3 regions of the Psychrobacillus sp. NPDC096389 genome follow, and region 2 is predicted to be linked to each of the others. Evidence: predicted binding sites of a transcription regulator. Region 2 holds the regulator's gene; each other region holds the start of a gene.

Region 1 (10,034 bases), on a different contig from region 2:
TATCATCGTCTAGATCTCTGATTTCCCCGTCTAATCGAATACGCACAAAGCCTTGCTTTTTCATATCTTCTAGCAATTTCACATGCGTTCCTTTACGCCCAGACACAATCGGTGCCAGTACTTGCATTTTCGTTCTTTCCGGGTACTCACTCAAACGATCCACCATTTGTTCAATCGTTTGAGAGGATATTTCAATTCCATGTGTCGGACAGATTGGTTTACCGACACGTGCAAATAATAACCGTAAATAATCATAAATTTCCGTAACAGTCGCTACGGTAGAACGTGGATTTTTACTTGTCGTCTTTTGGTCGATGGAAATAGCCGGAGAAAGTCCTTCTATCACATCAACATCAGGTTTATCCATTTGCCCTAAAAACTGTCTTGCATATGCGGACAATGATTCCACATATCGACGTTGGCCTTCCGCATAAATAGTATCGAATGCTAAAGACGATTTACCAGATCCGGACAAGCCAGTCATAACAACAAGCTTATCTCTAGGTATTTTTAAGCTGACGTTTTTTAAATTATGTGCCCGAGCACCTTCTATAATAATTTCTTGATTCTTCACTATTATTCATCCTTCCAGCTTCAATTCAAGGATTGCATCACGTAATTGTGCTGCCCGTTCAAAGTTAAGTGCTTTAGCTGCATCTTTCATTTCTTTTTCTAGATTCATTAGCAGTGTATCTTTTTCTTCTTTCGTTAAAGGTTTTCCACTCGTTAACTGTTGTGCATAGCTTGCTTCTTCCTCTGCCACTTGTGTTGCACGAATAACTTCTCGAATTTTCTTTTCGATTGTTTTTGGTGTAATCCCATGCTTTTCGTTATATTCCATTTGAATTGTGCGACGACGCTTCGTTTCATCTATCGCTTTTTGCATAGAGTCTGTCATTTTATCCGCATACATTATTACTTCGCCATTAGAATTCCTTGCTGCACGTCCTATTGTTTGTATTAATGAACGCTCAGAACGTAAAAATCCTTCTTTATCTGCATCTAAAATCGCAACAAGAGATACTTCTGGTAAGTCAAGTCCTTCTCTAAGTAAATTGATCCCAATAAGGACATCATATGTTCCTAAACGAAGGTCTCTTATAATTTCAATTCGCTCCAATGTTTTAACTTCCGAATGTAAATACTGTACTTTAATGCCGATCTCTTTTAAATAATCCGTTAGATCTTCGGACATTTTCTTCGTTAATGTCGTTATAAGTACCCGTTCATTTTTCGCTGTGCGCTCATGTATTTCATTGATCAGATCATCAATTTGCCCTTCAATCGGTTTCAATGTAATAATTGGATCCAATAACCCTGTCGGACGGATGATTTGTTCAACCATTTCAGGTGTATGCTCCAGCTCATAAGGACCAGGTGTTGCTGATACATACACTGCTTGATGGACATGGTCTTCAAACTCGCTAAATGTAAGCGGTCTATTATCAAGTGCAGACGGCAACCGGAAACCATGGTTTACTAATACTGATTTCCTTGCTTGGTCTCCATTAAACATTCCTCTAACTTGAGGTAATGAAACATGGCTTTCGTCTACTACTAATAAAAAATCTTTTGGAAAATAGTCTAATAATGTATATGGGGTTGCTCCTGCTTCACGTAAAGTGAGATGTCGAGAATAGTTTTCAATACCTGAACAAAAGCCCATTTCGCGCATCATTTCTAAATCATAGTTTGTACGCTGCTCCAGTCGTTGTGCTTCTAGTAATTTATCCTCAGCACGCAGTATTTTTAATTGTTCTTCTAATTCTTTTTCGATGTTTTCTATTGCTAAATTCATTTTTTCTTCGCGTGTAACGAAGTGAGATGCTGGGAAGATCGCTACGTGTTCACGTTCTGCTAAAATTTCTCCAGTTAGAGCGTCCACTTCTCGAATTCTGTCGATTTCATCGCCAAAAAACTCTACACGGAGACATCTTTCATCTCTTGAGGCGGGGAAAATTTCGACAACATCCCCACGAACTCGGAAAGTTCCTCGTGTAAAATTCATATCGTTTCGTTCGTATTGAATATCAACCAATTTTCTCAGCAATTGATTGCGCTCAATTTCCATTCCTGTTCGAAGAGAAACGACCATTTCCCTATATTCTTCTGGATTCCCGAGCCCGTATATACAAGAAACGGATGCGATAATGATCACATCTTTTCTCTCGAATAACGATGATGTAGCGGAGTGTCGCAGTTTATCAATTTCTTCGTTAATGCTTGAATCTTTTTCAATATACGTATCTGTTTGAGGTACGTACGCTTCCGGCTGGAAGTAGTCGTAATAACTAACAAAGTATTCGACCGCATTGTTCGGAAAGAACTCTTTAAACTCGCTATATAGCTGTCCCGCAAGTGTTTTGTTATGTGCCATTATAAGGGTCGGTTTATTCGTTTGTTGGATAACATTTGAAATCGTAAATGTTTTCCCAGTGCCTGTTGCACCAAGCAATGTTTGATGTTTCTTGCCGTTATTTACACCTTCTACTAATTCTTTTATTGCTTCTATTTGATCTCCTGCCGGCTCATACGGAGCTTGCAAATCGAAAATTTGTTCCATACATAAGCCTCCCACTAATTGAATAATTTCAGTTTAACATACTCTTTTTTTTTTCACTAATAAAACGAACGTATGTTTTTCATTATTTTTTATCCATAAGAAAAGCCGCTTGAGCATAAGCGGCTTTTCTATCCATTACTTCGAGTTATTTAATTGTTGTAGCGCATTTGTGTATTGTGTAAATGCTTTTTCGTCTTTTTGATCCAGTGCCTCATCTATTAATTCTATTAACCGTTTACTACTTTGTTCCCGGTGGATAATGTTCAAAAACATATCAAGATAAATCTCGTTCAACAATTTTTCTGCAGAACTTTCTTTTCCTGGCTGACCCATTGCTCTTAAAAAATCTGCATATGAATATTGTTTGTCCATTTCCATCACCCCGATGCCTTTTTTTCATTATATAAAAGCTTGGCGTCAGTTGCAATCATTTTCGGAAAATTGCGATTTCCCTGTTAAAAATTAATATTTTAAAAATTCGTCATATTTACTTGATTTATTTCCATATTTAACTATAATCGAGTTATAACTTACTAAGGAGTGAATGTATATGTTCAATAATAAAGAAGAAAAATCTTTCCTTGTTTCCTTTGACACCGCTGTACTTCAACCAATTGTAATTAATAATAAAGTTTTTACGAAAGCAATCAGTTATTCTGGAGAAAGTAAAATCATAGGCAAAAAGCCTTACGATATTGTCCGACATTCTTGTTCCTATTACGGCTCTACTTTTCAAGAATCGACTAAATTATCCAAACAAGCAATCGGAAATTATTTAAAGCTACCTATTCTTATTGCACACGACTTTGGAAGTCCTTGTATTTTAATTCCTATCCTTTCCCCGAAATCTGACCTAAACACATGGTTTTCTCTTGGAGCCATCGAATCATTTTATCCCTCTGATGGAGGCTGTATGATCGTTTTAGCAAATGGACAAATGATCCAAGTACCTTCTTCTCCAAGTACGATTAGCCGGCAAGTTGGGTTTGCTAATATCCTAAATATGCATTTCCTAAAAAGAATGAGTCATCTAGTAAATAATAGTTTTATCACTTCTCGCAAACCACTGTTTCAAAAGGATTTGTTTTAGTTAACGTGTATTTTCTATAATCGCCAAATATATGGTGAGTAGTTCTTCCACTCGATTGCGGAGTCGGACATTTAAATAACGACGATGTTCTTCATATCCTCCATGAAAAAATACATATTCCGTGAACATATCATCTCCCTCTCCGCGAAGAACTTTCATACTATGTCTCTTCATATAAATATGGGTTTGTTTTAATTCGATTTGAACTTGTTTTACCGCTCCTTCTACCATAGCTACATACGGACGCTTCAACTTAAAGGGACCTTGTTCGAAAATTATACGATCCTTCTCTAGAATAGTTAATACCATGGGTAGATAGATCATGTTTTCTAAATAAGGGATGGCCTCTTCCGGTATTAATGGCATATAGCACCCTCCTTCTACAGAACGTTTGTTCTCATTTAATTGTACTACTTTTAGAAAGAAATGCAACTATTAAGAAGTGGTACTTTTTAGCAATAATGCGGATTAGCTTAAAACTTTATAGGTACAACAAAAAAACTACCATTCGAAAAGACATGGCAGTTAATTTATTATTTCAGTTGCAAAACGTCGAGCTTCTAGATAGAGCGTGTTTAATGTGGAATGGTCAATACCAAGTGTCTCTGCTCCAACGATCATATCATCCCAACGGACCTCATCACATGCAATGGCAAGCTCTAAAAAAGGAGACATCTCCGTTTTATTGCCAGAAAGTGTTTCTGCAACTTCATCCGAAAGAGGTAAATCTTGCAGTAATTGAATCATCGGTCGATGAAGTAATGTGTCAATTAGAGAAAACATACCTACAAGGAAAATTTCAGATGCATTTTGTAAAAACTTACGCCTTGCTAGTAACTCACAAAGTTTTGCTCGAAATAGCGATGCTTCGATAAGAGCCATTCCATCACCCGAGTGATTCTTTTTAGATTCTCGAAGTAATAAAACATGCAGCCAATGACTCAATTCTTCTAACCCAAGCATGAGCACTCCTTGCTTAATCGAGCGAACTTTGGATTTGGTCCGAACTGCTGGAGAGTTGATCATCTTAAGTACTTTAAAAGAAAGCGAAACATCTCGCTCAATTTCATCCGAAATTTTTTCTACGGAAACAGAATTAGTTCGCAGCAAGTTGATAATCCGAAAATATTGCGCTAAATTTGTTGGTATTTCTGATCCTTTTATAACTTCCGGCTTTGCGAAGAAATAACCTTGAAAGAGTTCATAACCAGCTACTTTTGCTTCCAAAAATTGTTCTCTCGTCTCCACTTTTTCTGCCAACAGCACGATATTGGGATAATTGGTTTTAACGATTCTTTCTATTGCTTGTCGCTCTGATAATGTGCTCAATAGAAAATCGACTTTAATAAAATCGACAAGCGAAAATAATTCACCATATAAAGCGACATTTTCTTGCAGAACAAAATCATCTAAAGCAATTAAAAAACCAAGAGACTTAATCTCTCGCAGTTTTTGGAGTAAAGCCTTCGTAATCGGAATATCCTCTAAAATTTCAACGACAATTCGATCCGCAGGAAACTTAGAAAATACCTCTTTTACTAGCAGATTTTCCGTAAAATTAATAAAACATAGCTTGTCCCCAGCTAGTTCATTAATACCTATTGTTAAAAACGAATGAGCTATTACGTCTAATGTAGCCTCATCCCCTTCTATAGTTGGGAAAGAATTGTCTTGTCCGTTTCTATATAATAATTCATAGGCAAATATATGTTCATCCTTAGCAAAAATCGGCTGTCTCGCAACAAATATGTCCAAGTGAATACCTCTAATCCTTAATATTTCAATAATCCAATTGTATCAAATCAGAAAATGAAAATCGATCTAATTTAATCCTTACGAGGAAAGATGACAGACTATTATTAAAATGATATGTTTTGTATGGGAACTAAATATGAAGGGGAGAAAAAAATGGACTCAATTCGTTATGAACAACATGGCAATATAGCATACGTAACATTAAACAGACCGGATGCGCTTAATGCATTTAACTATGATATGTTGCGGGAACTTGGAGATATCGCAGAATCCATCCGTATCAATCCAGATATCCGTGTAGTCATTTTCACAGGAGCTGGTGAAAAATCATTTAGTGTTGGAGCAGATTTAAAAGAACGGAAAACATTGACCGAACAACGAGTGAAACGAAACATCTATAAAATTGGAGAAGTATTTTCAACTATTGAAAACTTACCACAGCCAACCATTGCTATGCTAAACGGCTACGCATTTGGAGGTGGAACAGAACTTGCGCTTGCATGCGATTTTCGAATTGCAGCGGATGACATTCAGCTAGGATTAACCGAAACAAGTTTGGCAATTATCCCAGGAGCTGGCGGTACGCAGCGACTACCACGACTAATTGGAGAAGCAAAAGCAATGGAGTTAATCTTGACCGCCAGAAGACTAAAAGCAGATGAAGCACTGACATATGGCTTAGTGACTAAAGTTACTTCACGTGAAACATTGATATCAGAAACAGAGAACTTCGCTGCACTTCTACTTGCGAATGGACCGATTGCCTTACAACAAGCTAAGTTTGCGATTAAACATGGGATGAATACCGATTTGCAAACTGGATTACATATCGAACGTAAAGCATATGAAATCACCATTCCAACAGAGGATCGAGTGGAAGCTTTAAATGCGTTTAGCGAAAAAAGAAAACCTGTGTTTAAAGGGAAATAAAATAGTGAAGGAGCTACCGATTAGTTAATTGGTAGCTTTTTTGTGTTGGCAAGAAAGAGGGATAAACTGATGATTTCATCCCTCTTTCCTGTTAGAACTATGAAGTTATGCGGTGGTCAAATATAGTTATGTGGTACTCAAATAGGTTTATGTGGCATTCAGGTACAGTTATGTGGTAATCAGACCTTTTTAGCAATTAACGTATATAACCCTGGCATCTTGTTCTCAATTCCTTCAGCTGAATCAGCTGGAAATGCCCACCTCACCCCTGCTTCTTCCTCCAGATAATTAATACGGAATCCAGTATTTGAAATGGCCGTAACAATTTCACCTAAAGTCCATCTTCGAATAGTCACTTTCTTCAAATTAGCGCGCTCTTCCTCTGACAGGAGAAAGCTATAAGCAACATCTTCTTCTATAATTTCTTCACTAAAATAATCGCCGTTCGCAATCATCTTACCTTCTTCAATGTTCACCAACTTCGAAACAAAAGGATGATAATCTCTTAAGATGAATTGTCCACCAGGTTTTAGTGAATCATAAACTACTTTAAATAATGGACGTAAATCCACAAAATAATGTAGTACTCCTAATTCTAAAAGAACGACATCCAAATCGATTAGCGCTTCATCGTCAGGAACTTCTAATATATCCGAAACTATGTACTTTATATTCACTTTTGCTTCATTCGCCAATTCCATCGCATATTTCTTATTCTCTTGCGAAATATCTACGACCGTAACCTCTGCTCCTAATAAAGCAAAAGATACAGCTTTATTTCCTTTTGACCCTAAAAGATTAGCAATTTTTTTACCTTTTACCTCACCTATGAACTTTAAATAGTGTGCTACTGCATTCGTAGGGTTTGCTATTAACTTTTTAGCATATTCTTTTGGGGTGCCATGGCGGTTTGTCCAAGCTTGATAGGCAGATTGGTTCCATCCTATTTGGTTCACATGACTAATTGTTTTTTGTTCCATTTTACACCTCCTATAAATATAAATAATGAGTAGATTTTTTATATTTTCCTTCTTTGCTAAATCCCAATGAAGTATAAAACCTATCTGCTCTTTCCGTATCTGTATGCAACACCAATACATCAAAATAGCGCCTTGCATTGGAAATAATCTCGTTTAATAAAAGCGCTCCTAATCCCTTCCGCCGATAATCGGTCGCAACATAAAACCTTCTCAGCCTACCATTTTTTTGATCTACCGTATATGGATCTATCGTAAGCCCTCCGATAGCTACAAGAATTTTATCTCGGTTATAAACTCCGTATAAACATTCCCCTGGCTTCTCAAAAGTATTTGTACCCTCCTTATACTCATTGGTAAGCCTTTCTAGAAATCGAAAACCTTCTTCCTTACTCTCTTTTACTAAAGGGATTAGATCAACAGCTAACAAGTTCTCTATTTGTTTTACTTCCAATTCGTTCCCCCCAACAGCTCTTCCACTTCTCTTTTCAAATAATCTCTTATAAGTAATAAATGTGTTGATTGAATAAGGGGATTTTGTTCCGTACTAGCATACGCTGCGATAACTTGTTGAATTGTCCAGTTAAACTCTTGCGGAAGATGACGAAGACCCCATTTTCCGGCTTCTTCTTTAGAGGAAATTTTATCTTCTTTTAAATACCAATAGACTCTTATCAGGTTTAGCGTACAGTAAACAGGATTTATTTCTATATCTTTTAGACAATCTTTATAGTCAGTGAGAATGGATGAAATATAATCGGCTTTTGGAACGGTGGGAAATACTTTGTTAATCGGCTTTCCCCATATACATATTCCACAATAATTCGTAATCATAATATGGGCAGCTAAATCAGCATCATTCTTTGGCATCTCGTTCAATAAAACCGTTTCTTCTTCATAACTACTTCTCCAATATTCACTAAAATGAAAATCAAATGGAGTAGGATATTCCCAATCTTTCAGTTGTGCTTCGTTTAAAAAGCTGACTTCCACAGGAAATGGATGATTGGAGCATTTTAGAAACATCTTTGCTAGCAGTTTTTTTCTTTCTATGGAGAGGGGCGTTGTAGTCACAACTAATATATCTATATCACTACTTTTAGGATTAAATCCTCCTAGCGCTAGTGAACCGTGGATATAGAAGCCTACTAAATTCTCTGCAACAATTTCCTCTGTTCTCTTAAGTAAATGATAAACAAACTCTCTCGTTTCCTTTGTACAAGTTTCCCAATTATAGCCCATGTATAATTCCCCTTCTTACATACCTTTGCAAAACTTCAAAAGCGAATCATATTGCTTTTCATCCTGGAATAGGTCAAGCATTTGTCCTACCGAAACTGCAAACTCAGCAAATGCTGTACCTTTAGCTGTAATAATCTGATCACTAACTTCTATATCTTTTCCAGTATAAAGGGAGCGTGAAAAAATGTTTTCATTGTAATCAAAGGTACTCTGGTTACATGTGAATTCTCGTCCTTCCAAAATACCTGCTTTACCTAGCAATACTGCAGAACCACATATGGAAGCGATAGGAATAGATAAATTAAATGCTTCTACTAATTTAGCAGTAATACTCTCTTCATTTATAATATCGGGGACGCCATCTCCCCCTGGAATAAGAATTAATGAAAAATCAGATACATTGATATCCGACAAAGCTCCCTCTGCTTTTGTCCATAGTCCACCAACACTTTCTACATCTTCTCCATCAACGGATACTGTAGTAACCGTATATTTACCGATCTTCCTTAGTAAAAATAGAGCATGTGCAATTTCAAAATCTGCATATTGAGGATAGGCAAAGAATAATATCTTTTTCATTTATAAAACTCCTCCTATAATAATATTTCTAGCTTTGAAATATTGACTTACACTCATCAAATCGAAAAATAATAAAAGTAAGTGGACTCTTTTATAAATCCGATTTTCTCATATAGCTTTTGCGCATTCACATTATCTGCAGCCGTCTCCAGTAAAATACCTTTTGAACCGGTTTCTTCAGCGAATGCAATTGCCTTTCTTATTAACTTTTCAGCTACTCCTTTTCTTCGTGCCGTTTCTTTCACATATAAATCATTTAGCACCCAAGACTTTTGCATGCTCACTGATGAAAAAGATGGAAATAATTGTGTAAAGCCAACAGCTTTTCCGTCATCAAAAGCTATGAAAATAATGGATTCGTTTTTTACAAATCTATCTTCTAAAAACTCTCTTGCTCCTTTAAGATCCGAGGCTTGTTTATAAAACTGTCTGTATAAGTCGAAAAGTTCCACTAGGGAATCTAGATCATTAATCGTTGCTTGATGAATATTCATGTATGATAAACTCCTTATTTCTTTTATATTTTGTCCTATGGCAAGCACTCCATAACTGTATCTCCAAATGCTCTTATATCCGACAAATAGTCGAACCCATCTGGGGAACCAAAACTATTAAACATTCTAACTGCCACAACATCATGCTTAGGTATGACTAAGACTGCGACACCTGTATACCCCAAAATTTGATAGGAGCCTTTCGGAACCTGTTCTCCAATCTCTGTTTTTTGTGCGGGCAAATCTTTTACAAACCATAAAAAACCGTTTTGTGGAAGGTCTACATCTATCGTTTGAGGACTTTGAAGAGATGTTGCGAACCTTACTATTTCACTATTTACAACTTGTTCTCCATTTATAAAGCCTTGCTTAAGATGAAGATAACCCCATTTCGCTAATTCTCT
Region 2 (10,034 bases):
ATTTCACAGAACCTTATATAACGAATGAAGTAAAAGTAATTGTCAAAGAAGATAATACAACTATCCAATCAGTAGAGGATTTCAAAGGTAAGAAAATTGCAGTAGGCTTAGGGACGAACGATGAATCTTTTCTACGCAATGATTTAATGCCTCAGGTTGGCGACTTCCAGATCAACACGTACGACGATGTCATCACAACACTAAAAGACCTAGAGGCTGGACGTGTGGATGCGACGATTAATAATGCATACGCTTTAAAACCGATCGTTGAAGAAAATGGATTTAAAATAAAGGCAGTAGGAGCACCAATCAAAGCAGACCAAGCGGCGGTAGCAGTTAAAAAAGGCAACACGGAATTAGTTGATGCCCTTAATAAGGCGCTCGAAGAAATGAAACAAGATGGTACGTATAAAGAAATTTTCGTTAAATGGTTTGAAGAAGAACCTAAGGCCGAGTAAAGAAAGAGGTAGTGTACATGGATTTAATAATAGATAATATACCTTTTTTATTAAAAGGAGCTTATTATACGTTATTAATAACGGTGGTATCTATGTTTTTCGGTTTGATCATCGGTTTGATAACAGCGATTGCACGATTAAAGGGCAATCGCTTCTTTCGTAATGTAGCGAGAGTGTACGTATCGATTATTCGGGGAACTCCACCACTAGTCCAAATTTTTATTGTGTATTTTGGACTAGTAGATTTTGGCATTGAGTTAGGTTCATTGACAGCTGCTTATATTGCCTTAAGTATTAATATCGGAGCCTATGTATCAGAAGCGTTCCGTGGTGCAATTCAAGCGGTCCCGGCAGGTCAAACAGAAGCTGCGCTTGCTACGGGGATGACAGAAGGACAAGCTATTCGACGTATTGTCATCCCGCAAGCGATACGCATCGCCATTCCTCCATTAGGAAATACATTTGTCGGGATGTTGAAAGAGACTTCCTTAGTTTCTGTTATTGCAGTTACAGAACTAATGCGCTCAGCACAGTTATTGATTGCGCAATATTATGTCTATATGCCGTTTTATTTAACGATTGCGTTAATGTATTGGATTATGAGTACTGTATTTACATTTATTTTGAATAAATTAGAGAAACGATTATCCGTTTATTAAAGGGGGAAAAGTCTTGATACAAGTAAATGATTTATCGAAAAGCTTTGGTCAAAATGAAGTATTAAAAAATATTTCATTGACGATTCCCGCTCATCAAGTAGTTGCTGTCATTGGACCAAGTGGTTCCGGAAAAAGTACGTTTTTACGTTGTTTAAATGGATTAGAGACGATTACGAGAGGCTCAATTTCAGTTAATAATCATCTAATCAATGCGACAGACACGAAAAAAATGCAACAGAAAAAGATCCACGCAATCCGTCAAGATACCGGCATGGTTTTCCAACAATTTAACTTATATCCACATAAAACGGTGATTGAAAATGTAATGGAAGCTATTATCGTCGTGAAGAAACAATCAAAAGAACAAGCGAAAAAGATCGCTTCCCAATTGTTGAAAAGGGTAGGCTTGCAAGAAAAAGAAAATGTCTATCCTTCGAAACTATCAGGAGGACAGCAACAACGTGTAGCGATTGCGCGAGCACTTGCAATGGAACCGAAAATAATGTTGTTCGATGAACCAACTTCCGCATTAGATCCAGAACTAGTCGGAGAAGTACTAAAAGTGATGAAAGAACTAGCAGATGAAGGAATGACAATGGTTATCGTCACACATGAGATGAAGTTTGCTCAAGATGTCGCGGATCGAATTTTATTTATGGCGGACGGTCAAATGGTAGAAGATGCAGAACCGAAGAAGTTTTTCTTGCATCCATTTACAGAACGTGCCCAAAAGTTTTTAGCAAAAGTAAATGAATTTTAACTAAAGGAGTATGATCAATCATGGAAGTAAAAGCAATATGGCAAGGCGGACGAGCATTTGAAGCAAAAGGACCTTCTGGTTATCCGATGGTAATGGATGCAACGGCAAATTATGGAGGACTAGGACAAGCACCGACGCCAACCGAAATGTTATTAAGCTCGTTAGCTGGTTGTATTGGAATTGACGTCACAATGATTTTAAAACCCCATTTAGAAAAAATTGAATCGATTGAAATTACAGTGGATGGGGCACGTCGAGAAGAATTACCAACAGCTTTTACTGCAGCGGCATTATTATTCGACGTAAAAGGAGATATTGATGCGAAAAAAGTCATTCGCGCTATAAAACTTGGAGAAGAAAAATATTGTGCAGTTTCTGCTTCGTTGAAAGCAGACATTTCCTATCGTTTAATCTTAAACGGGGAAGAAGTAGAAATGCAAACAGAAGCATAAAACAAAACCCTCCCATCTTCTACAGATGGGAGGGTTTTTCGATGATTTAAACGAAAATGTCCACTTTTCGTTTAAATATGATATCGGCTCTTTGTCATCATACGGACATTCGTTTTATTTGTCAAGTTTACAAGAATTTTATTACGCATCAACGATAAGTCAAGACTCCCACTTTAATCAGTTGGGAAGGTCCCCTCACTGATTGAATTTCATCTTATTGTATATGACGGTATACGCCGACTACTTTTCCAAGAATCGATACTTGGTTCACGATAATTGGATCCATCGATGAGTTTTCTGGTTGCAGACGGAAGAATGATTTCTCTTTGAAAAAGCGTTTAACTGTCGCTTCGTCTTCTTCTGTCATAGCGACAACTATATCCCCATTATTTGCAGATTGCTGTTGTTTTACGACTACATAATCCCCATTTAAAATTCCTGCCTCAATCATACTATCTCCCATAATCTCTAACATAAACAAGTGATCATCGGCTGTACCGAATGTTTCAGGCAGTGGGAAAAACTCTTCGATATTTTCAATTGCAGTAATTGGAAGGCCTGCGGTTACTTTACCTACTAGCGGCACATGCACGACACCTTGTTTTTCTGCAGTGCCATCAAGGATTTCTATTGCGCGTGGTTTCGTTGGATCTCTTCTAATAAGACCTTTGCTTTCCAGGCGAGCAAGATGCCCATGCACAGTAGAACTCGATGCTAGTCCAACTGCTTCCCCAATTTCTCGTACAGAAGGCGGATATCCTTTCGTACGAACTTCTTCCTTAATAAAAGCTAAAATATCTTCTTGTCTTTTCGACGCTTTTTTCATTGAGTTCACCTCTTTTTTATGTTCATTTTTCTACTAATTTCTTTCTTACTAATAGTATAACAGTCTCTCAAACTTTATGCAAACATAGGTTCTAATAAGTGTTGACAAAAACAAACGTTCGTTTTATTATTAGAACATACATTCCGAACAAACATTCTTATTAGGGGGATTTATGATGAATTGGATAAAAGAAAACTATTTTATTACATTATTTTTAGGATTAAGTGTCGTTTTTTTGACGACATTTGTCATCTCTAATACAATATCGACAGAACAACAACATCAAATTAAAATAGAACATGGTGACTCTTTATGGGAACTTGCAAATAAGTTTGCAGTAGATGAACCAAAAGAAGTTTGGATAAAAAACGTGATGGTCATGAATAATTTACAAACCGCTCATATTAGAGCAGGGGAGACGCTTATTATTCCAGAGATAAGAGATAATTTTCATTTTGATCACGGTACAGAGATAGCGAGTGATAGCAATTGAAAGCAGTAATATATTGTCGTGTAAGCACTGAAAAAGAAACACAAGAATCTTCTTTAACTAGACAACAAGAAGAACTGTTAGAATTTGCACAAACGAAAGGTTATGAAGTAAGCGAAGTTTTTACGGACCAACATAGTGGATATGATATTGAACGCGATGGATTGCTTGACCTACTTACATATGTAAAAGAATTCGATATTAAAGCAATTTTTGTCCAAGATGAGACCCGGATTGGACGGGGAAATGGTCGAATGGCTGTACTCCATTTACTTCAAAAAACAAATACTTCTGTCTTCACTTTACAAGATAAAGGAATATTAAATTTAAATGAAATGGATTCCATGCTGTTAGAAATATTGGCTCTTGTGGAGGAGTATCAACGAAAGCTTCATAATGCAAAGATAAAGCGAGGCATGAAGCGTGCTGTCTCACAAGGATTTCGACCAGAGAAAAACTTAAAATCAAAAGGAAATCCAGAAGGAAGAGAACGTATAGATGCTCCTGTAGAAGAAATTGTAAGGCTTAGAAAAGCTGGCTTAACTTACGACGAAATCGCTTCTACTTTAAAAGGATTAGGTTTTGAAATCAGTAAAGCAACTATTCATCGTAGATATATTGAATTTGTGGAGTCTCAGGAAGTGTAAAGACTTGCACTCTGGCGCTTTTTTCCTTACCTTTATAAGAGGTACAAAAGGAAAGGATGAATTAAATATGTTAAGTAAACAAAAGCTAGCAAGAATTAGCGAACTGTCCAAAAAATCTAAAACAACAGGATTATCAATAGAAGAAGCAAAAGAACAAAGTGCTCTAAGAAAAGAATACCTAGAAACGTTTCGTTCTACGATGAGAGATACAATTGAGAGTGTTAAAGTTATTGACCCTGCTGGAAATGATGTTACTCCTGCAAAAGTACAACAAGCGAAGAAAGGTAAGTTTCTGAATTAATTAATCATTTCAGAAACCATTGATAATACGTGCATTGTTGTCTAAACTAGTACTATAGTTAAAAATTTTGTTCGAGAGGATGTCATTTATGTCATTACAGTCAGATTTACTTGCAATTAATACAATTCGTACATTATCCATTGATGCGATTGATAAAGCGAATTCAGGTCATCCAGGTCTTCCTATGGGAGCAGCACCAATGGCTTATACTTTATGGACAAAGCATTTACGTCACAACCCAAATAATCCAAACTGGTTTAATCGTGACCGTTTTGTGTTATCTGCGGGCCATGGTTCTATGCTTCTTTATAGTCTTCTTCACCTTGGTGGATATGACTTACCAATGGAAGAGATTAAAAACTTTAGACAGTGGGGCTCTAAAACTCCAGGACATCCAGAGTTTGGACATACTGTAGGTGTTGAAGCAACAACAGGTCCTCTTGGACAAGGTATTGGTATGGCAGTAGGGATGGCAATGGCGGAAGCTCATTTAGCTGCCACTTACAATAAAGAAAATCATGCTATTGTAGATCATTACACATATGCTCTTTGTGGAGACGGCGATTTAATGGAAGGTGTTGCAGCTGAGGCAATCTCGCTTGCGGGACATTTACAATTAGATAAGCTGATCGTTTTATATGATAGTAATGACATCTCCCTAGATGGAGATTTACAAAAATCTTTCTCTGAGAAAATTGAAAAACGCTTTGAATCTTATGGATGGAATTATATTTTAGTAAAAGACGGTAATGATATCGCTGAAATTTCTGCTGCAATTGACAAAGCAAAAGGTCAAAATGACAAACCGACACTGATTGAAGTAAAAACGGTTATCGGATTTGGTTCTCCAAACAGAGCAGGTAAATCGGATGCGCATGGTATGCCACTAGGTAAAGATGAAACAGCTTTAGCAAAAGCTGCATACGAATGGGCTTTCGAAGGTGACTTCCACGTGCCCGAAGAAGTGTATGAAACTTTCAAAGAAGCTTCCGAACGCCAAGGTGTAACTGAAGAAACTGCTTGGAATGAAGTATATAACGCATATGAAGCTGCATACCCAGAACTTGCTGCTACTTTTAAACAAGCGATTAGTGGAGAAATGCCAGCGAATTTTGCGGATGCTTTGAAAACGTATGAAGAAGGAACGTCCCATGCGACTCGTTCTGCTTCAGGCGATGCCATTAATGCAATCGCACAAAATCTACCTTCATTCTTTGGAGGAAGCGCAGATTTAGCAGGTTCTAACAAAACGACGATGAAAAACGCAGGAGATTTTGCTGCTGAAAATTATGCTGGTAAAAATATTTGGTTTGGCGTGCGTGAATTTGCTATGGGTGCTGCATTAAACGGAATGGCTCTTCATGGTGGATTGAACGTTTTCGGTGGTACTTTCTTTGTATTTAGTGATTATGTAAGACCAGCTATTCGTTTATCTGCTCTTATGGGCTTACCTGTAACATATGTATTTACACATGATAGTATTGCTGTAGGAGAAGATGGTCCAACACATGAACCTATTGAGCATTTAGCTTCCTTACGTGCTATGCCAGGTCTATCAGTTGTACGTCCTGCAGATGCAAACGAAACTGCGGAAGCATGGAAACTTGCGGTATCTGCAAAAGATCATCCAACAGTACTTGTGTTATCACGTCAGAACTTACCAACTCTTAAAGGTTCTGTAGAACAAGCGAGTAGCGGAGTTGCAAAAGGTGCATACGTTGTTTCACCAAATGAAAACGCAGAAGCAATTTTACTTGCTAGCGGTTCAGAAGTAAGCTTAGCTGTAGAAGCGCAAGCAGTGCTTGCCAATGAAGGTATTCAAGTTTCTGTTGTTTCTATGCCATCATGGGATTTATTTGAGAAACAAGATGCTGCCTACAAACAATCAGTATTACCATCTCATTTAACTAAACGACTAGCGATTGAAATGGGAGCATCTCTAGGCTGGCATCGTTATGTTGGATTTGAAGGAGACGTTATTGCAATCGATCAATTCGGCGCAAGTGCTCCAGGTGAAATTGTGATGAAAGAGTATGGTTTCTCTGTAGAAAACGTTGTTTCGAAAATGAAAAACTTACTACAAAATTAAGAAATGTATAAAAGCAGTTCGAATACTCGTTGTTAATAGTATTCGAATTGCTTTTTTCTTTGAATATATATAGAATGCATGGGGAATATATAGTATAATTTTCAATGGTGTCCTGTACACGTAGACAAGCACGTAAAGGAGGAGAAAATATGCAAACTTGGATATGGATTATTATTGTAATCGTTGCGTTAATCGCTGGTGCGGCAATCGGTTTCTTTGCAGCACGTCAATATATGATGAAATACTTAAAAGAGAACCCACCTATTAATGAACAAATGCTTCGTATGATGATGGCACAAATGGGACGTAAGCCTTCTGAAAAACAAGTGAAACAAATGATGAACCAAATGAATAAAATGCAAAATAAATAGAAGCACTCTTCAAAGAGTGCTTCAGACTGTAGACAAACTCGAAAATTCGAGTTTGCTTACAGTCTTTTTTATTTTACAATAAAATTAAGATAATATTCGATATTAAAGTAGAGCTAAAAGATAAAGTGAAAACTACTAAGAGGTGATAGATATGATGACTAAAAACCATAATCAGGAACGTGATCAAATCGAGATGATAACTATTGATGATCTTGTACCACAGGATCATCTTGTAAGAAAGCTCGAATCGGCGATTGATTTTTCTTTTATCTATCCACTAGTAGAATCACTGTATTCTACATTAGGTCGACCAAGTGTCGACCCAGTTGTGTTAATCAAAATGACTTTTGTTCAGTATGTATTTGGTATTCGTTCCATGCGTCAAACCATCAAAGAAATTGAAACAAACATGGCGTATCGTTGGTTTTTAGGCTTCGGTTTTCATACAGATGTCCCACACTTTTCAACCTTCGGTAAAAACTATGAACGCCGCTTCCAAGATACGGATATCTTTGAACAAATCTTCTATCGGATTCTTAAAGAAATTGCGGATAAAGGATTACTAAGTGCCGACCACGTTTTCATCGATTCAACTCATGTTAAAGCGAGTGCGAATAAACGTAAATTCGAAAAGAAGATTGTGCGAAAAGAGACTCGGGCATATGAAGCGAAACTTCAAGAAGAATTGAATCAAGATAGAATAGATCACGGGAAGAAACCATTTCCGCCTGATAAATTTGAAAAAGAAGAGATGAAGGAAATTAAGGAAAGTACAACCGATCCTGAAAGTGGCTACTATGTAAAAGATGAACGAACGAAGCAATTTGCTTACTCATTTCATGCCGCAGCTGATCGATATGGATTTATACTCGGATCGATTGTGACACCTGGAAATATTCATGATAGCCACATGCTCCAACCACTTGTTGAAAAGGTAATGAAAAAAGTAAAAAAACCACTTGCTGTTGCTGCCGATGCTGCTTATAAAACACCTGCGATAACTAAATTCTTATTTGAACATGATATTCAACCAGCACTTCCTTATACACGACCAAAAACAAAGGATGGATTTTTGCGCAGACATGAATACGTTTATGACGAGTACTATGATTGCTACCTTTGTCCGAAAGGACAGGTCCTAAAATATTCGACAACGACTAAAGAAGGGAAACGTCAATATAAATCGAACCCTACTCAGTGTATAAACTGCCCTTTACTTGCTCAATGTACTAGTAGTAAGGAACACCGAAAAATCATTGAACGTCATATTTGGGCTCATCATGTGGAGGAAGCGGATCACCTTCGTCATCAAAATGATATCAAACAAATATATGCGAGACGTAAAGAAACGATTGAACGCGTCTTTGCCGATGCAAAAGAAAAGCATGGTATGCGATGGACAACCTTACGTGGGATTAAAAAATTGTCCATGCAGGCGATGCTTACTTTTGCTGCAATGAATTTAAAGAAGCTTGCCAATTGGACTTGGCAAGCTCCGGAAATGGTATAAAAAAGAATGTTCGAAGAGCATTCTTTCCTAGAATGGGTCTAAATAATACCCAAAAATCTTTAAAAATTACAAAGAGCCTTCAGAATGAGGTCGTTCTGAAGGCCCTTTGTCGACAGTCTGAAGCACTCTTCAAAGAGTGCTTTTTACTTATTCAGCAATTTATTTTCGATTAAAAAATCTGCAACTACTTGCTCATACTCTTCACTATTTTCATTAAATGATTTTGCGTGCAAACCAATATCAAATAGTTTTAATGTTTTGGCCCCTTTTTTCTGCTTGAATAATTCCTCTGTCATTTTAGGGAGTATAAAATCGTCTTGTAGACTGTGAATAAATAGAACTGGTTTTTCAATCTTATCTACTACGTCAATGGGAGACACAAGATTTAGTGTATAACCATCTCGCATCTTTAAAAATAAATTAGCAAATCGAATAGCAAGTCCTGTACGCAGTGGGGTCGTTTGTTTGATGATATGTGTCACTTGCTCTTCAAAATTGGAAAAAGCACAATCCGAAATATAGAAATCTGCGTCATCTTTTATAGAACCAGCATAAAGTAGCATGGTTGCCGCACCCATCGATTCCCCATGTATACCAATAATTGCGTTATCTCCTACACGTTCACGTACTACTTCTACAATTGACTGTAAATCAATCTTTTCATAAAAACCGAAACTGGTCGTTTTTCCACCAGAATCGCCATGTCGTCGATGATCGTATACAACACTGTTGAAACCTAGTCTTTCAAACATACGAACAAAGCGCAGGGAATTAATTTTATTTTCGGTCACACCGTGACAAATGATAACATAATTTTTTGTTTCTAATGGTTCCACGAAAATGGCTTTTAAGGAATATCCATTTATTGATTCTATCCACTGTTCTGTTTTGTTCACTGCACGGAACCAAGCCTCATCTAGCCGCTTTGATGTTATTTCGCGATTTAAAATAAAGTCATTTTCTTTTTTCTTCATATACATTAGCTTGTTCGTCACAAAAAAACCAAAAACAGTGGTAATTGCCGTGACGGCACTCGTAAAAATACTCGTCCAAACGATTACTCTTTTCTTCATAGCCTCCACTCCTAGTTTCTTTTAAGAATTTTATACATATTCGATTCAACACTCATTTGTTTAGCATATTCACAACATTTTTTTGTTGCTCCTAGTTCTTCTAATTTTTCCACAAATGGTTGAAGTTCATGCATACTTTTTTGTAGTTGTGTTTTTAATATTTTTTCATTTTTAGACCAACAAGTGCTTCACCCTCGATAATTGGGGGCTCTTTTGGTACACTTAAAAGGAATAACTCTCCCATTCTATTGTAAGAATCATTGTTTAAACAAGCAAATTTTAACTATATTTAGTAGAATTAAGAGGGTAGTCAAGTGTGGGGAATAAATATAGGGGAATATGAGGAGGAAATGAAATTGACGAACGAAGTAGTTATTGTTAGTGCAGTCAGAACAGCA
Region 3 (10,034 bases), on a different contig from region 2:
CTTCTACTTGGCCTCCAGGAAATACCCACCCGCCATGATGCGTTTTCACTAAAAGAATATTTCCTTGTTCGTCCTCTACGATACCGCCTACCGCTACAATATGTGTTGGCATTGCCATTACTTTTCCCCCTAAGTAACATCAACTCATTTAGAGCAACTTTCTATTTATTATGGTTTTCCAGTAAAATAGTTTCTTCCGAGTCATCCCATTTTACAGTTACCTTGATCACTTCGTCTTCACTTACTTTTGCTGCTCCCTTAGAACTTCCACTATTAGTGAATACTTTTGTTGTCAAAGGTTCCGTAAACTCCTCGGTTCTTTTACTACTTCTACCGAATGCTTCATATGAATATTCAAGGTTTTGTAAGGAAGATAATTCTTCTACAGAACCTTTATATTCTAAGATAAATTCATCGGTGTCTTCGCTGGAATAAGTAATTACCCCATCTTTTTTACCCCATTTTTCTGTTCCCTTATAAGAATATACCGCTTCCCAATGGTCACTTTCTCCCATAAATTTATAATTGTTATGCGTCGTTTCTGAACAGCCTGTTAAAAATATGATGGTTAGGAATCCAATGATAAATTTTTTCAACCTAATTCTCCTCTCAATTTCACGCTGTAAAACCGCATTGCTTTTGGAACACCTTCTATTTCAAATACTCCTTGTAAAATTAGTTGGCGTACTCGATATTCGAAAAAGGCATCGCCAACGTGTTGATCCGAGTTTCCAAGTACTTCCCCAATTAGTCGAGCTGATTTCATAAAGTCAGGCTTCGTTTGTTCATTATGTAAATAACGAGCTCTTTCAATAATAAATGCATCGAAGTAACTTTCTGGTACACTTATAATTTGGTCGTCCTGCCAAATACGCAGTACTTCTGTTGTTTCTGCAAGCTTTTCCCATTCCTCTACAAGTTTGTTGCGAAGACAGTCTGTTAATGGCTGGTCAATTTTGTACGTTTTATAGATCGCTTTTAATTCATCTTTTCCCAATTCCCCCGTGTGAGTTGGAATGATGTTGGGCCATAAATCTTGAAATGCTGTGTTAATGTTAAGGAGGTGAATATCATTTTTCTTTTCTTGCAGGATTTGTAAGACAAGCCGTGCACCGGTTTGTTCATGCGCATTATTTGCAGTCCATATGTAAATTGGTATATGTTCTGGTATGTTACTTATTTCTGTTAATGTTCGTTGAAAATCTTCTATATAGGTATGTGTGCGCAGTTCATCCATATTTATATGTAATAACAGCCATTTTTTTCGTTGTTTGATTCCCACTTCAGTGTGCAGCCGGTTGACAGGGCCTCTAGAAAACAGGTCCGAAAATTGAATCACTTTTTCATCATTTGGAAGGGCCATCTTTAGGCTTCCTGCTGCAGAATCACTAAAAACAATATGTATTGTATGATAAGGCTGTTGTTTTTGTTTGGAGGAATACTGTAATAATTCCTGATACTCTTTTTTCACTTTTTCAATAAATTCTCTTTCTGAATAGCTCGTTTCCTCTAGTAGTTGAATTCGATATAAATTTAACAATAACAATGATTTTGCTTCCTGCTCCGATAATTGCTCTACGATTTTTTTTAATTCCTGTATCATTTATTTATCACTCCTTTTGTTTGATTAAGAAATGTAACTTTGAATTGCATCCCACACGAAGATCAGTGAAGTGAGAGGAAGCAATATACAAAAGATAAGATTACTTCGAAATATCGCCTTCCACATGGCCGTTCCATTTCGTATATACATAACGAATAAAGTCGTTGATATACTTACCATTGAAAAAAGCAAACATAGGAAATCTTTTTGTCTGTCAATCTGATGTTCAATCGCTTCCACTTTCCATTCATATTCACTCGAAAATGATATGGTTTGAATACTTTTTTCTACCCCAATTAAATTAAATGATTTAATCGTTATTTCATTGTTTGATGCTGAAACGATTTCATACCCATTTGGCGAATAAGAAGTGTTGTAGACGAGAAGATATGATAAACAGACCAAAGTGAGCATAACAAAAAAATATGGTACAAATGATTTTATTTTTTGAGTGAAAGTTTTCTTCACATGAACAACTCTAGATTCTTCCATTTGAAAATTTATTCCTCCCTTTTCCAAAACTCCCCACTTTTCGTATTAAATAAATAGCTTCCTTCTTTTGTGTAAATAATATAATGTCCGATGGATTTTATTATTTCGGTTGTTGGTATCACTTTTTCTCCCGTTGTACTTTCAACTTTAATTACTGCTTCTTTCTATGTATGAGTTGGTAAAGACCAAAAAAAGAGACAATTAGTAGGATTATTCTAATTATGTAAGCAATGATTACTCGTGTCCATTTTATATTTTCAACTGAAAAATAAGTAAAAATAACTCCACTTATCACCAATAAAGACATATTTACTTGCAATGAAAAGCATCCATATAGACAGTAATATGCACACTCCACTTATACTGTACATATATTTCTTTTCCATAGATTCCCTCCTTTTATAATTGTTCTACTTCAAGACTCGAAAGTCCTTCTAATTTTAGGAAATAAAAAAGACCAAACGCATGCAATCGTTCAGCCTTCCATTATTTTTTATGCCCACCAAGCAACCCTGCACGTTTTCTCGCCGTACCTGCTTCCGTATAAGAAACAGCGCGCAATATTGCATTGGACCCGTATTTACTTCGAAGGTAATCCATTGTTTTTCCCAGTTCTCGAACTTTCCAGTTATCTTCTTCAAAGAGGCTTAGTTGCATAGAATACTCGGGTTCTAAATTAGTAATAGAAATCGCAAGCTTGCGAATGGGTCGGTGATCGTAAAAATCATCAAAGATTTGTTCGCATACTTTGTAAATGGTCATCGTGGCATTTGTCGGCTCATCAATCGAACGGGAGCGATTAAAGCCGCCACCAAAAGCATCTTTACTGTAACTCATGGAGAGATGGACCGTTCTTCCGACCATTTCGGCTTCGCGAGCACGTCTCGCCACGTCTTCACACATTTCTAATACGACCGTCATGATTTCTGCTTTAGATCGGTAATCACGAAACAACACTTGCCCTTTGCCATAACTAATTTGCCCTTCTGCTAAAGGAGCACCAAGTTCTGACAAATCGAGACCCCATGCATGATGATATAACTGATTTCCCATAATGCCAAACTTAGCTTCTAGTGTCGCAAGCGGTGTCTTTGCTAATTGCCCCACATTAATAATTCCCATATTATTTAATGTTTTTTCTAAACGAGAACCAATTCCCCACATTTTGGAGAGAGGTGCAATAGGCCACAGTTTTTGTTGCACATCCTCATATGTCCATTTCGCAAAGCCTGTTTTTTTCGCTTCCAAGTCGAGTGCAAGCTTGGCCATTAGCATATTTGGCCCCATTCCAACTGCACATGGTAATTGAAATTGATTATATAGCCCATCTTGTATGTGCTTAATCGTCCCCTCTACTGGTCCCCATAATTTTTCGGTTCCTCCCAAATCAGCGAAGCATTCGTCGACGCTATACACATGAATCGCTTCACTTGGGACAAACTGATTTAAGTAACGTGTGATTTCCATGGAAACACGAACGAAAAACTCCATCTTCGGTTCGATTAAATGAATAGAAGGATGATCAGGAATTTCAAATAGCCGCGTTCCTGTCTTCACTCCAAATTCCTTTTTCATCATAGGAGATGCCGCAAGCACAATACTTCCTTTTTGTTCTAAATTCCCAATTACCGCAATGGGTGTGCTTAGAATATCGAGTCCTGCATCCGCTGCCGCACAGCTGGCAAAAAAACTCCGTATATCAATACATATAATTTGGCGATTCTTTAACCCTTCATACATTTTTCTCTTCTCCTTCTCAAAGGAACGTTTGTTCTAATTATATGCCGAACATTCGTTTTTATTCAAGAAGGTTTTATTGGTAATAAACCGAAATAACTGGAAAAACTGTAAAAGAAGATGGATGCAAATGATTGTTTTCATTAATTTATCCCGCATTAACGGGCAGTAAGACTCCCACTTCAAGATTTAAGAAAAGCAAAAAGATAAGTGGGAGATCAACTGCCCGTAAAAGCCCGATTGGTTCAACTAACAATCAGTGGGGGATGAAGAAAACCCTCACTGATTGAAGTTTCACTTTATAAAGGCTTTAAATCTTTTTTTAGATAGTAATGCTTGTATTCCTTGCCTACATTATCTATACTTCCAAACACTTGATAACCATTCTTTTCGTAAAAACTCAATGCTTGAAAACTTAAAGTATCCACCTTTATGAAATCACATTCTTTTTCTAATGCTAATCTCTCAATTTCTAATAATAGAGTAGTTCCGTACCCGGATTTTCTTATATCTTCATCAATCATTAAAGTATGGATTTCTAACCAATTCCAACATACTTCAGCAAGTATTCCGCCGCGGACCATACCATTTTCGTCTTTAAGGAATAAATTGATTTCTTCGTATTTCCCTCTTAACTCTACCGGAAAATGCTTTAAATTAAATCTATAAAGTTCATCATTAATGTATTGTTTGTCCTTTTCATTTAATTCGTGCGTTATATGAAAGCCCATTATTCATTTCTCCTCATAAATTCTGTATGCAACAATCCATAACACAACATATCTTTGCATTCTCCTGTAACACTATGACATTCAAACTGTCTTAAACAGCCTTCTTCACTGAAATCGAATTTCGTTAACAATTTCCTTGAAGCGATATTTTCTTCGCTTACAAAAGCTTGAAGTCTTACTAAACCTAACTCATTAAATCCTAATGATAATACTTCTTGTATGGCTTCCGACATAATACCGCGGCCCCAGTATTGTTCGGATAATTCATAACCAATTTCAGCTCGTTTACCTACAAATTCACTTAAGAAAATCGTCCCAATTATTTCATCTGTTGCTTTGTCAGCAATAGCAAAACGAATAATCCAACCATCTTCATATCCTTTGTTCCAAATATTGATAACTTCATAACTTCTTTCTAAAGTTTCAGGTCCGTACCAATCGAGATGACGATGTACATTTTCATTTGAATAATAGTTAAATAGCGTAGGAGCATCTTCCAAATTCAATTTTCTTAATGTAATACTTTTAGTTTGTTTGGTCGGAAACGTACCCAATAATTTTGAAATGTTCATTTTTTCTCCTTTATCCCTTATATCGTTTTGATTATCTGTGAGGCTGTTTTTATGTCAGGCATAGCTATTTCTCCAATCGTAAGAGTTGACTAGATTATATATGACTTACATAACTAAAAGAACCTCATACTCATTTCATAAAAGAGAATAAGCCAATGAGGTATAAAACCCCACTGGCTTATGTTAAAAGTTTATTTTTTTCTTTTCTCTTTTAGTATGATTCTTTGAATACTTTTGGATGACAAATAATATTTTTCTCCCAAAGCAGCCACATTTATTCCAGATAAGTAATCCTTATAAATAGCAGAATTTCTAAAATCCAATTCTCTTCTTGTAGCAGTAGCCGATCCCCAACTCTTTTTATTATCTTCTCTGCGCGGGATATAAATATATTCACCATCAACATATTGTTGTATCAGCTCTACCAACTCCGCTGGCAGCAGATTCTTTGCTTTTCTATAGCTCATTTTTGCACTCCTAAATATAGTTATTTATTTTAGGAAGAGCAAAGGCTATTTTTTCTTAATTTCGTTATGCAATAGCCTTTGCTATGCAAAAATAGTATTCTTTCTCATACAATCAAACCTCCTTGTATTTAACTTATTTGTTATAGAACTAATTTAATAGAGTTATTTAACAAAAGATTATTTTTAAATAAGAACAGCTAGCGGTTTACACTACTTTACAGATGGTCGGCAGTAATACCTAAAGTTTTGTATAATCCCTCTTTGCCTCTGTCTGTAATTTTTACTGCTCGGTCAGGAAGCTTTTCGATCCAGCCTAGATCAAAGAAACGTACCATAACGGCTTTTCCTAACGAACCAGCCAGATGGTAGCGTCTTTCGCTCCAATCTAGACATTTTCGAGCAAAATGTCTTCTATTCTTTTGTAAAACATCCGTATCGATTTCAAGATGATTAAAGAATTCTTTCCCCTTATCCGTTACAAGAAAATCATCTTGATCTTCCATTAAATATTCTTTTTCTAAAAAGGCTTCTGTTATAGATACTCCAAGTTTCCCAGCCAGATGGTCATAACAAGTGCGAGCGATTTTAATTTTCTCTGCACGCGAAGAACTCTTTAATGAATGGATGCGTGCAGGAGGGGCAAGAACAGTTAATGTTTCTATCGCTTTGGCAACTTCAGTACTTGCCAGGCGAAAGTAACGATGTCGACCATGTTTTTCTACACGAACAAGATTTCCTTCTACCAGTTTTGTCAGATGACTGCTTGCAGTTTGCAGTGTGATGTTAGCTGTCCTTGCTAACTCAGTAGCTGGAAGTCCATCAAGACCTAGAAGGGCATCCAACATTGCAGCTCTTGATGTATCAGCCATTAGTTTTGCGATATATGAAAAATCAGGTTTGCTTCCCATGGTATTCCTCCATGAACATTTATACTTCGATTATAGTCGAAGTTTTCAACTGATACAATAACAGTAATGAGAGGAAGGAGAGATAAAAATGAATGAGAATGATTTACTAGTCTTGAACTTTGAGGAGATTCGTCGGAGGAGCATTAAATTATGGACATCCATTCCTGCCGAAATATTGGATTGGCGTCCAGACGCAGAAGCAATGTCTTGCAAGGAAATGATAAGACACGTACTGGAAGGTGAGTATCTGTATCACCAAATTTTGATAAAGCATGTAGATGGGACTACCATAGAATCGATTAATCCTTACGAATCAAAAGTCTTTTCCACCATTAACGAAGAATTAGAATTCTCACAACCATATCGAAATAAATTCCTAAAATTCGTTAAGTCATTAAATACTGATGATTTAACAAATATAAAAATAGACCGATCTGACGTCGGATATATTCGAGAACTTGGAGATATGCTACTAAGAATTGCTTATCATGAATCTGTTCACACTGGACAACTTCTTGATTATTTACGAACAGCAGGAGTTCAGAGACCGAATATATGGGACTAATATTTCCTATGAAAAAGAAAGATTAGCGCTAAATACTAGTGCGTACAATTTATAAAGCCTAATTTCTCGTTTAAAAGAATGAGGATTAGGTTTTTATATTTGTAAAAGGAACTTTAACTTAAAATAAAAATCCATATGCAGTTCAGGGGCTGAAGTGTATATGGATTTTATTATCAGGTAATAGTATCTAGGCTTCGCACTTTAATTAAAGTGTAAGATTTCATTATCTCAACGTATTGAATCTATAGATATAGATGATGACTTCCAACTATTGTAGAAAAGGTTACAAAAAATATTATATATTTAAGGAAACCGCTGCTTATTAATAAAGGAAAAGGGGTAAGTTATAGGTAAAGCGAAATTGGAAGCCTTTCACAAGACTTTTGCAACAACTACTATAATGTTTGTACGTAGTTCTCCTGCAGAATTCTCTGATACTGAATATGGGGTGATTACACATGGAAAAAGAGAAGATTGACAGTGAAAAGATTTTAGAATTATTGCGTGAGATGGATAGTACTCTTGGTAAGATGGATAGCAAACTCGATGAAGGTCTGGATGGAATGGACAAAGGGTTTGACAGTATAGATAAAAAGCTAGACGATTTAACCGAAAGAGTTAGCGAAATGACAAAACCCTCTTCCAATAATCTATTATAGTTATTTAAAGCATGTTGGGACACATTGCTAATGAAGACATCTTTAAATAATGGATGTCTTTTTTATTAAGATAATATTTACAAGATATATTAGGTAGTGAGCGGACAGGAGGTTATAGTAACCCAAATTCCCGTACCATATTCCTTGGTATTCGATAGTCTGTCTATTTTCTATCTGGCGGAATGTGCTTCCATTATAAATCCTTTAATAACCGATTAATTGAATTGAAATAACTGTTTAAATCTATACAATTATTCAGGATATCTATTATTTTTTTACAATCAAATCAAAAAAACAATTTATACAAAACATATCCAACTATTAAAACAACGATTAATATTCCTGTACCTTTCCAGCCCATACCGCCTGTTAAATCAGTTAAATTCCCACTACTTCCTCTATTTAATGCATCATTTAGAGAACTAGTCGGGTTATTTTTTAATTCAGTTTGTTTTAATCGTTCTCTTTTTTCTTCAGGTGATTCTTTGTGATTGTTCAAACTAAACACCCTCTCAAAATAGTTTCGGTATAGTTTTTCATACCGATTAGTTGCTTCTTTTCTCATTCAAACGTAAATATTCTAAAATGATTTTTACTCGCTCTTGTACTGTATAATCCCCTTCAATTCTCAATACCGGACAAGTTAGGTCTTCCATCCAACTTTCGTGCAGTGTTTTACTTCTAACTTCGATTCCTGCATGGTCATATAAGGAAGCCCATTCCATAAACTGCTCATATTGTTCTTGTTTACTACCACCAGCTAATATTTCATTACCATATCTTTGAAACTCTCTTTGTTGCAGCCTCTCCAATCTGATATCTTTCGGAATCCATAAAAAAATAACCAAGTCAAAACAAGGTTTAAAGCTGTCACCCCAACCACATAATGCTCCTGACAGTATAGACCTCTCATACTTTAATAAGTCTTCTTTTAATATTTTCTTTCTGTCCTCTATTTCTCTCATATGTGTAAATTTAGTTAGCCAGAAATAATCATCTGTATCGAGATGAGAAAATGGTAATTCATTTGCTAATGCTTTTCCTAGTGTGGTTGTACCTGAACCAGCAGCACCGAAAATATGTATTCTTTTCATTTTTCTCATCTCCATATTAGTTACTTTTTACTTCACACATGTATTATTCAATGTAATTGAATATAAATAAATCAATGATTTTCAGATAAGTTGGTCTTTGTTAATGAGCAGCCATAGTCTAAAGAATTATTTTCCAATTCTTTTAAACATAATAATAATCTACTCTTAATCATCTTCTTATCGCCCATTTGTTGCAGTGTCTTGGAGTCCACTTCATTTTCATTTAATATTTCAAAGTGTTCATAAGCTTCCAATAATGTCCACAAGATATATTCGTCTACGATGCGTTTATACAAATTCTCATTATTGAGAATATAGCCATTTATAAATCCATCTGCAATTCTACTCAATTTCTTCGAATATTGATCATAAGCATGTTTTTGATATCTAGTTGTATTTGAATATGCAGGAAGTAGGAATTTGTAGCAAAAAACAAAATAACCAGCATACTTCAAATCGAAATCTAATTTTGGAAACGGATCAATTAATGAAACCTTGTCTAAATTTAATATGATGTTTTCCGGCGTCACATCTTGATTGACTAGTGCTATTTTTTGTTGCTTTTTTCTTCTATTTTCAATTAAGTTAAATATCATATCTCCAACTTTATCACGATTAAATGTTAAATCACTTGTAGACAAACTGTTTAATATGCTTAAATAGTAATCGTTATCAGCTTGCCAAAAATCGTTAGCTGCTTGTTGGACCTCTCCTTCAAGCTGATTGCCGCTCCATATAATATCCCCAAATCCCTTTATATCGGGATTGATGTCTTGCATAAATTTAAAGGTTTCCCCTAACTTTTTCCCGATTGAAAATGCTTGAGAATGGCTAAGAGTTGGAAGTGTTTTCCCCTCGCCCATATAACTTTCTACGGTAAATACTAGGGATTCGTCGATATAATAGTCAAAGAAAGAAGGACAGATGTTAAAAGAACACTGATTAGCTTGCTTATAATAAACCTTTGAAGATTCATATTCAGTAATTAAGTCGATCTCTTTAAATACTTGAAATTGACCGTAAGCTTTCTTCTTTCTAATTCTAAGAACAAGATCCTCTTCTGTATGACATTTCATTTTATAAACATTGTGCCAAGCACCTTCGCCTATTTTCGAAATATATTCTATTTCTATTTTTCTATCTTTTAACTTTTCAATGGCTTTCTTAAGATCTTCATTAGTCATGATTAATTTTCCTTTCAACCTC

What was found. The regulator LexA, encoded in region 2, represses DNA repair genes until DNA is damaged. The targets are predictions, from matches to a motif close to CGAACATATGTTCG.
Region 1: the regulator LexA is predicted to act here: its motif matches at 4,038-4,051, upstream of ACIQ38_RS10470 (YhjD family protein).
Region 3: the regulator LexA is predicted to act here: its motif matches at 3,881-3,894, upstream of ACIQ38_RS19415 (Y-family DNA polymerase).

What each region holds. Positions count from the first base shown of each region.
Region 1 covers NZ_JBIWFB010000003.1:232,176-242,209, forward strand. Annotated here, with positions in the region: gene uvrA (excinuclease ABC subunit UvrA) at 1-574, opposite strand, end outside; gene uvrB (excinuclease ABC subunit UvrB) at 581-2,563, opposite strand; gene ACIQ38_RS10460 (IDEAL domain-containing protein) at 2,699-2,935, opposite strand; gene ACIQ38_RS10465 (competence protein ComK) at 3,114-3,653, shown strand; gene ACIQ38_RS10470 (YhjD family protein) at 3,654-4,019, opposite strand; gene ACIQ38_RS10475 (EAL and HDOD domain-containing protein) at 4,179-5,408, opposite strand; gene ACIQ38_RS10480 (enoyl-CoA hydratase-related protein) at 5,562-6,338, shown strand; gene ACIQ38_RS10485 (class I SAM-dependent methyltransferase) at 6,518-7,318, opposite strand; gene ACIQ38_RS10490 (GNAT family N-acetyltransferase) at 7,329-7,769, opposite strand; gene ACIQ38_RS10495 (aminoglycoside adenylyltransferase domain-containing protein) at 7,760-8,557, opposite strand; gene ACIQ38_RS10500 (DJ-1/PfpI family protein) at 8,573-9,136, opposite strand; gene ACIQ38_RS10505 (GNAT family N-acetyltransferase) at 9,193-9,630, opposite strand; gene ACIQ38_RS10510 (serine hydrolase domain-containing protein) at 9,666-10,034, opposite strand, start outside.
Region 2 covers NZ_JBIWFB010000001.1:1,297,305-1,307,338, forward strand. Annotated here, with positions in the region: gene ACIQ38_RS06170 (substrate-binding periplasmic protein) at 1-458, shown strand, start outside; gene ACIQ38_RS06175 (amino acid ABC transporter permease) at 476-1,117, shown strand; gene ACIQ38_RS06180 (amino acid ABC transporter ATP-binding protein) at 1,131-1,877, shown strand; gene ACIQ38_RS06185 (OsmC family protein) at 1,898-2,329, shown strand; gene lexA (transcriptional repressor LexA) at 2,544-3,155, opposite strand; gene yneA (cell division suppressor protein YneA) at 3,331-3,648, shown strand; gene ACIQ38_RS06200 (YneB family resolvase-like protein) at 3,645-4,292, shown strand; gene ACIQ38_RS06205 (DUF896 domain-containing protein) at 4,360-4,593, shown strand; gene tkt (transketolase) at 4,682-6,682, shown strand; gene ACIQ38_RS06215 (YneF family protein) at 6,832-7,053, shown strand; gene ACIQ38_RS06220 (IS1182 family transposase) at 7,205-8,563, shown strand; gene ACIQ38_RS06225 (alpha/beta hydrolase) at 8,707-9,636, opposite strand; gene ACIQ38_RS06230 (acetyl-CoA C-acetyltransferase) at 9,987-10,034, shown strand, end outside.
Region 3 covers NZ_JBIWFB010000010.1:16,801-26,834, forward strand. Annotated here, with positions in the region: gene ACIQ38_RS19395 (NUDIX hydrolase) at 1-118, opposite strand, end outside; gene ACIQ38_RS19400 (hypothetical protein) at 162-596, opposite strand; gene ACIQ38_RS19405 (DUF1835 domain-containing protein) at 593-1,603, opposite strand; gene ACIQ38_RS19410 (hypothetical protein) at 1,628-2,095, opposite strand; gene ACIQ38_RS19415 (Y-family DNA polymerase) at 2,582-3,835, opposite strand; gene ACIQ38_RS19420 (GNAT family N-acetyltransferase) at 4,132-4,563, opposite strand; gene ACIQ38_RS19425 (GNAT family N-acetyltransferase) at 4,563-5,135, opposite strand; gene ACIQ38_RS19430 (CD3324 family protein) at 5,327-5,602, opposite strand; gene ACIQ38_RS19435 (ArsR/SmtB family transcription factor) at 5,818-6,510, opposite strand; gene ACIQ38_RS19440 (DinB family protein) at 6,599-7,075, shown strand; gene ACIQ38_RS19445 (hypothetical protein) at 7,534-7,734, shown strand; gene ACIQ38_RS19450 (DUF6366 family protein) at 8,021-8,233, opposite strand; gene ACIQ38_RS19455 (ATP-binding protein) at 8,280-8,828, opposite strand; gene ACIQ38_RS19460 (hypothetical protein) at 8,900-10,012, opposite strand.